DNA from 2 places in the Microaerobacter geothermalis genome. Region 2 is predicted to be linked to the other one. Evidence: riboswitches for the same ligand, from Rfam matches in the RefSeq annotation. Region 2 holds a riboswitch; the other holds the start of a gene.
The links. Region 2 has a riboswitch for S-adenosylmethionine ahead of L1765_RS10050 (PLP-dependent aspartate aminotransferase family protein). Riboswitches for the same ligand answer to the same signal wherever they lie in the genome.

Region 1: another riboswitch for S-adenosylmethionine. It lies ahead of L1765_RS12845 (OsmC family protein); the one in region 2 lies ahead of L1765_RS10050 (PLP-dependent aspartate aminotransferase family protein).

What each region holds. Positions count from the first base shown of each region.
Region 1 is NZ_JAKIHL010000038.1:6,551-9,974, forward strand. It holds gene L1765_RS12835 (TRAP transporter large permease) at 1-95, shown strand, start outside; gene L1765_RS12840 (FAD-binding oxidoreductase) at 186-1,544, shown strand; SAM riboswitch class I at 1,658-1,759, shown strand; gene L1765_RS12845 (OsmC family protein) at 1,840-2,298, shown strand; gene hutP (hut operon transcriptional regulator HutP) at 2,724-3,182, shown strand; gene hutH (histidine ammonia-lyase) at 3,393-3,424, shown strand, end outside.
Region 2 is NZ_JAKIHL010000024.1:43,448-46,871, forward strand. It holds gene L1765_RS10050 (PLP-dependent aspartate aminotransferase family protein) at 84-1,850, opposite strand; SAM riboswitch class I at 1,923-2,034, opposite strand; gene phnC (phosphonate ABC transporter ATP-binding protein) at 2,142-2,879, opposite strand; gene phnE (phosphonate ABC transporter, permease protein PhnE) at 2,879-3,424, opposite strand, start outside.

The DNA of each region.
Region 1 (3,424 bases), on a different contig from region 2:
TAGTGCAAGCCATTATCCCTTTTATCCTCATTATGATTGTTGACGTATTAATCATTAGCTTTTTCCCAGGGTTAAGCCTATTTTTGCTGGATTGATCAACGTTCCACAGGTGATGTGAACTGAGGATTGGCACATCGATAAGTTGAAATATCATGGTTTGAAGAGAAATGTTTGGAGGGAACGTGATGGAGCTTGTTACAGAACTGAAGAAACTGATTGATGAAGAAAGGGTTACCCAAAATCCAACCGTATTGGAACAGCATAGTCGGGATGAATCTTACCATACCCCTCATCTTCCTGATGTTGTGGTTTTTCCCAAAAGTACAGAAGAAGTAAGGTTGGTGATGAAATTTGCTTATGAACATGTTATCCCGGTCACTCCCTTTGGATTGGGATCCAGTGTTGAAGGACAGGTTATTCCATATCACGGAGGAATCACATTAGATTTTCAACTGATGAATCAAGTGTTGGAAGTCAGCCCGAAGGATTTTCTTGTCCGTGTTCAACCGGGGGTGACAAGATCCCAGCTGAACAAGGAACTGAAGAAATATGGACTGTTCTTTTCTGTAGATCCAGGGGCAGATGCAACACTCGGGGGAATGGCGGCAACGAATGCAAGTGGAACTACTTCTGTCCGGTATGGGATTATGCGAGATCAGGTCAGGGATTTGGAGGTGGTGTTGGCGGATGGAAGGGTGATACATACCGGAAGTAAGGCTGCCAAGTCTTCATCCGGATACTATACCACCGGATTGTTTGTTGGTTCAGAGGGGACCTTAGGAGTGTTTACGGAATTAACGTTAAGAGTATATGGCATTCCGGAAGTGATTATGGCTGCCAGGGCCGTTTTTCCCAGTATCAAGGATGCTGTGAACACCGTGGTTTCCATTATTTCGGCGGGAATTGCCGTTGCTAGAATTGAATTGGTAGATTCCCGTTCCATTAAACAGGTGAATCTTTATAACCAGACCCAATATCCTGAGAGACCTACACTTTTTATTGAATTTCATGGAAATGAAGCTGGACTCAACCAGGATGTAGAGTTTGCCCAAAATTTAGCCAGTGAAAATCACTGTGTAGAATTTAAATTTGAAACCGATTCAAAGGCTCGGGCGCAATTATGGGATGTTCGCCATAACCTGGCCTATGCCTTTATTCACAAATCTCCGGGTAAAAAGATGATGGTCACAGATGTTTGTGTTCCATTATCCGAGTTAGCTGATTCCATTGAGAATGCTCGATTATCCATTGATCAATCTGGTCTTGATGGGGCCATCCTGGGTCATGTGGGAGATGGAAATTATCATGTGATTTTTATGCTGGACCTGGATAACCCTGATGAAATGGAACGTGCCGAAAGGCTAAATGCCCATCTTGTCCAATATGCATTAAGCAAAGGCGGGACGTGTACCGGCGAGCATGGTGTAGGAATCGGTAAGGCTAAATATCAGGCCATGGAGCATGGTGAAACTCTAAACGTTTTTGCTGCGATAAAAAACGCTCTTGATCCAAAGGGAATATTAAATCCAGGGAAAATTTTTTGAGGATGGAACTTAAGATTTACACATCAGAAAATAAAAAATCCGTAAAAAGGGATTGACATTGTCAGAATTTCTGTTAATATGATCTTAACCTTAATAACTGAATAGAAAGAATTTTCTTATCCAGAGAGGTGGAGGGACTGGCCCCATGAAGCCTCGGCAACCCCGTATTGGAAGGTGCCAATTCCAGCAAAGCGTTGTGCTTTGGGAGATGAGAAAGGGATAATTACATGTTTGTGAAAACCCTCTTCTCACCGAAGGGGGTTTTTTAGTTCATGAGAAAGGGAGAGGATGAAAGATGAGCAACGCAACAGCTCAATTGATCAGAGTCAATGCAAAGGGAGTTTGGAAGGGAGGAGTGCATACTTCTATAAGTGTAAGGGATTTTCCCAGCTTTGACATGGATGAGCCGCCTGAGTTGGGCGGAACTGATTTGGGGCCCAATCCCATGGAATTTGTGGTGGCGGCTTTAAACGGCTGCGTTTCTGTTATGATTGCTTTGATTGCTAAAGAACAGGAATTTACCTATGATGGTGTCGAATTTGAATCTACGGGTATTATTGATCTTCGTGGATTGGCAGGAGTAGAAGGTGTCTCTCCCCACTTTCAAAAAATTAGGTTTGATGTTATTTTTAAAACGGAGGAGAGTGAAGAAAGGATCTCGGCACTAAGGCGGGAAGTTGAGAGGAGATGCCCTGCACTTAATCTTTTGAAGGATGCAGGGGTCGTCCTTGATGCGGAGTGGAAGAAAGGGTAGAAGAAGGAACACAGATTGTTCGCACTCATTTCAGTCAACTAAAGAGTGTAAACCAATGATTCTCATGTTGCTTGACGTGTACTCGAATTCCAGATCGAAATATCCGAGAGGAAGAGATGGAATGGTACCATATTGAAATGAAACATGAACAAAAAGGTCCTCCATTTTTTCCGGGATGAAAAAGGGTATTCCGACGTTGTTCGGGAAGCCCAGGAATTGGTATAGCTTCTGCTAAAGGCGGGAACTCAGTTTCTATGGTGCTGAGGATTTCATTCCTACAGAAGAATATGAGATCATGATGCTGATAAAGCAATACAAAAAGCCGAATTTGTATTCAACACCGTGAAGGAAGCTTTAGAGTAATTGTGTCATTGACAACTTGGTCTATGTTGGATAGGATTAAGTAAACTATGGAGGGCAATGGTATGTGGAGTGAAGTCATCGAGGGAAAGCTGGGGAAAATTGCCGCATTTTTGGCCATGATGGGAGAAGAGGTTGCCCAATCTACTTCTTTTATTAAAGAAATTCGCAAGGATGGGTATCTTTATATCATTGGCCGAGTCGGTTCCATGGAGCCCCAGAAAGTGGTTGCGGCCATTGAAACCGCTGCGAAGAATCAGGGAATCATTGATCATGGGGTATATCGGGAGGCCCATGCCCTCTATCACGCGATCATAGAATCGCTGCATGGAATAGGCAGGGGAGATACTTCATTGGGTTCGATCATGAGAACAGTGGGTTTAACTTTTGCTGTGGTTCGGGGCAAACCCTATCCATCAGAGGAAGAAGGAGAATGGATTGCCGTTGCCTTGTATGGCACCATCGGCGCTCCGATAAAAGGCTCCGAACACGAAGTGTTGGGAATGGGAATCAATCATATCTGAATTTGCGATCTATTAAAAACGCTGATATCGTGGTATAATAATGGCATAATGATTAAAATAATAATCATCATGAACTTGCCGAATTGCCAATAGTTTTCGTATACCCATAGTGGTTAGAATTTAGGGGGTATTACGGTGCAGAGTTGTTCTGTCCGTAATACCTTTTTTAATTTTCGGCTTCTATCATTACTTTGGGAGGAGGAGTTTCCGGTGAAGGTACTTTTGGATGGAAATTCATTAAC
Region 2 (3,424 bases):
CGGACCTGAACACTTCTCGCTCAAACTCGACTAGCAAACGTGTGTACCTTTAATTCCATATCTATAGTCGGGATTGATGGAATTTAAATAGGACAGTATGTGATGATCGTCCCTTTTAGCCTTTGAGTTTCCTTATAAATGCATCGATTGTGCACCACTTCCATACCATGGCTGGCGGCCACTTCCACCGCTTCAGGGCTGATTACTCCTTCTTGTAGCCAGAATACATGGGGGTTAATTTTGGCTGCTTTATGGGCAACTTCCACGGCATATTCAGGAGCCCGGAATACCAGAACCACATCTACCGGTTCAGGTATCGACGCTAGATCAGGATATACCTTTTCACCCAAAATCTCCGTTTCCTTTGGATTTACAGGGATAATTTTATACCCAAGCCGCTGAATTTTTCTTGCAGTTCTATAGCTGGGTCGGGCCGGATTGCCAGATAAGCCGACGATGGCAATGGTCCTGGGGTTCTGACAAACCCATTTAATGATTCCTTCGTCATTGACGATGATTCTTCTTCCATCCGGTCCTTCTCCAGTGGGAGAATAACCTAACCCGTTGGCTTTCCTTAAGGCATTATCCAAATCCGTCATTAAGTCAACAGGGGATTCCAATCCCACAGACAGACGAATCAGATCCTCAGAGACTCCTGCTGCAATTAATTCTTCCTTAGATAATTGCTGGTGAGTGGTACTTGCCGGATGAATCACCAGGGATTTGGCGTCTCCCACATTGGCCAGGTGGGACCAAAGAGAAAGACTGTCGATGAACTTAGCACCAGCTTCCCTTCCCCCTTGAATCCCAAAAATAACCATTCCACCAAAGCCTTTATCCAGATATTTCACGGCTAAATGATGGGTAGGATGATCTTCAAATCCCGGATAAGAGACCCACTCCACGGCTGGATGCTCTTTCAAATAGGAAGCAATCTCCCTTGCATTGTTGGAATGTTCTTTCATTCTCACATGAAGGGTCTCCAGCCCCTGAAGGAGCATAAACGCGTTGAAGGGACTGATACAAGAACCTAGATCACGCAGAAGCTGGACCCTAACCTTCGTAATAAAAGCTAATGAACCAAAATCCTCATGATAGCGAACCCCATGATAACTGGTATCCTCTTGGGTAAAGCGGGGGAATTTCCCGTTATTCCATGGGAAGCGCCCTCCATCCACAATCACTCCACCAATGGAGGTTCCATGGCCTCCAATCCACTTTGTCGCCGAATGAACCACGATATCCGCTCCCCATTCAATGGGTCTGCACAGATAAGGCGTGGCAAAAGTATTGTCGATGATGAGAGGAATTCCTGCATCATGGGCTACCTTGGCTACCGCTTCGATATCTAATACATTTAATCGCGGATTCCCAATAGTCTCACCAAATATGGCTTTTGTTTTTTCCGTAATGGCCTCTTTAAAATTGTCTGGATTGGATGGATCAACGAACTTCACCTTAATTCCATAGCGAGGGAGAGTTGTAGAGAATAAATTGTAGGTTCCCCCATACAAGGTTGTGGCCGCAACAATTTCATCCCCTGCTTCCGCAATATTCATGATAGAAAGGCTGATGGCTGCTTGACCGCTTGAAGTGGCCAATGCCCCAACTCCTCCCTCCAGCAGGGCCACTCTTTTTTCTAACACATCTGATGTGGGATTCCCAATACGTGTGTAAATATTCCCTGCTTCATCCAGAGAAAATAATCTCTGGGCATGTTCTGTGCTTGTGAAGGCATAAGAACTGGTTTGGTAAATGGGGACAGCCCTCGATCCGGTCGTAGGATCAACTGCCTGCCCTCCATGCAGCAATAATGTCTCCAATTGATAAGTTTCCGGTTGTTTACTCATTTATTCCCCTCCTTAAAATAAAAAACCTTCTTCAATAAGAAGAAGGTCCAATGTTCACAATTTTCCTCCTTCCTCTTATCTTTCAGGAAAACATCCTGCAGGAATTGGCACCTGTCTAATTCCACACGGAAATAGCGGTTGCCGGGTTTCATCGGGCCAGTCCCTCCACCTCTCTGGATAAAAGGCGAAACATATATGAAATTTTAAAGGCAATTTCTTAACTTGAAATTTATTGTAATTCAGTTTAAGCCCATCGTCAAGAAAAATTCTTTCTACGGTCTATTCTACGGCCTATCCAGCTTCTCCATATATTCTTAAGATCTGTTCTTCGGTTAATGCATCAGGCTGGCCATCGAAAACGATCCTTCCTTTTGCCAGACCAATGATACGGGTGGCATACCGTCTGGCGATTTCCGTATCATGGAGATTAATAATCATGGTGATGCGGTCCTTCTCATTAATTTCTTTTAATAAATCCATAATGGCCCGGCTGGTGACCGGATCCAAGCTGGCTACCGGCTCATCCCCAAGGATTATAGACGGATACTGCATTAATGTTCTTGCAATTCCCACCCTTTGCCGTTGTCCTCCGCTTAAATCCCTTACCTGTTTCTTGGCAAATGGCGCCATTCCTACCTTGGAGATTAACTCTTCGGCCAGTTTCCACTCTTTCCTCGGTAATCGGTTTAATAAAATTCTCCAAACCGGATATCGACCATAGCTTCCAACCAGAACATTTTGAAGGGTATTAAATCTCGAAATCAGATGAAAATCCTGAAAGATCATGCCCATTTCCCTGCGAATTTCCCTTAGCTGTTTCTTCCTCAGCTGTCCCATATCCATCCCTTTATAAATAATCGAACCTGATGTGGGTTCTAGCAACCGGTTAATACATCGAATAAAAGTGGACTTTCCGGCTCCGCTGGAGCCAAGAATGGCGACAAATTCCCCTTCATTAATTTCCATGGATACACCATCCAGAGCGATTTCTTTATGATAATGTTTTACCAAGTTCTGAACCAGTAGCATTAAATCACCTTCTTCCGAACAAAGGTGCTAAGGTAATCCACCAAAAAAACCAATACCATAAATACAACCACTTCTGCCGTAACGGCTGTATAATTGAAAATTTTGTAATCAATAAACAACATGTTCCCCAATCCACCGCCGCCAATCAAACCTAAAATCAATGAGGTTCTGATCGCTACTTCAAACCTGTAAAAGTAATGGGACAAAATGTTGGGCAAGATTTGCGGCAGGATACCATAGAGAGCAATAATAGTCTTTTTAGCTCCCACTGAGGTGATCGCCTCTACCGGTCCCCTGTCGCTGGATTCCACCAATTCAGAAATAAGTTTTCCCAATACTCCTATATTATGAACCATAATCGCGATGACGGCAGGGAAGGGCCCCAGTCCAAAGGTGGCAATAAATATAAGTCCTAGCACAATTTCCGGAATCGTCCTGATAAAGGTCAGGATGCTTCTGATAAGATGATAAAGCCCCTTAGGACTGGTATTATATGCAGCCAAAAAACTGACAGGTATAGCCGCAATTACCGCCAAAAAAGTTCC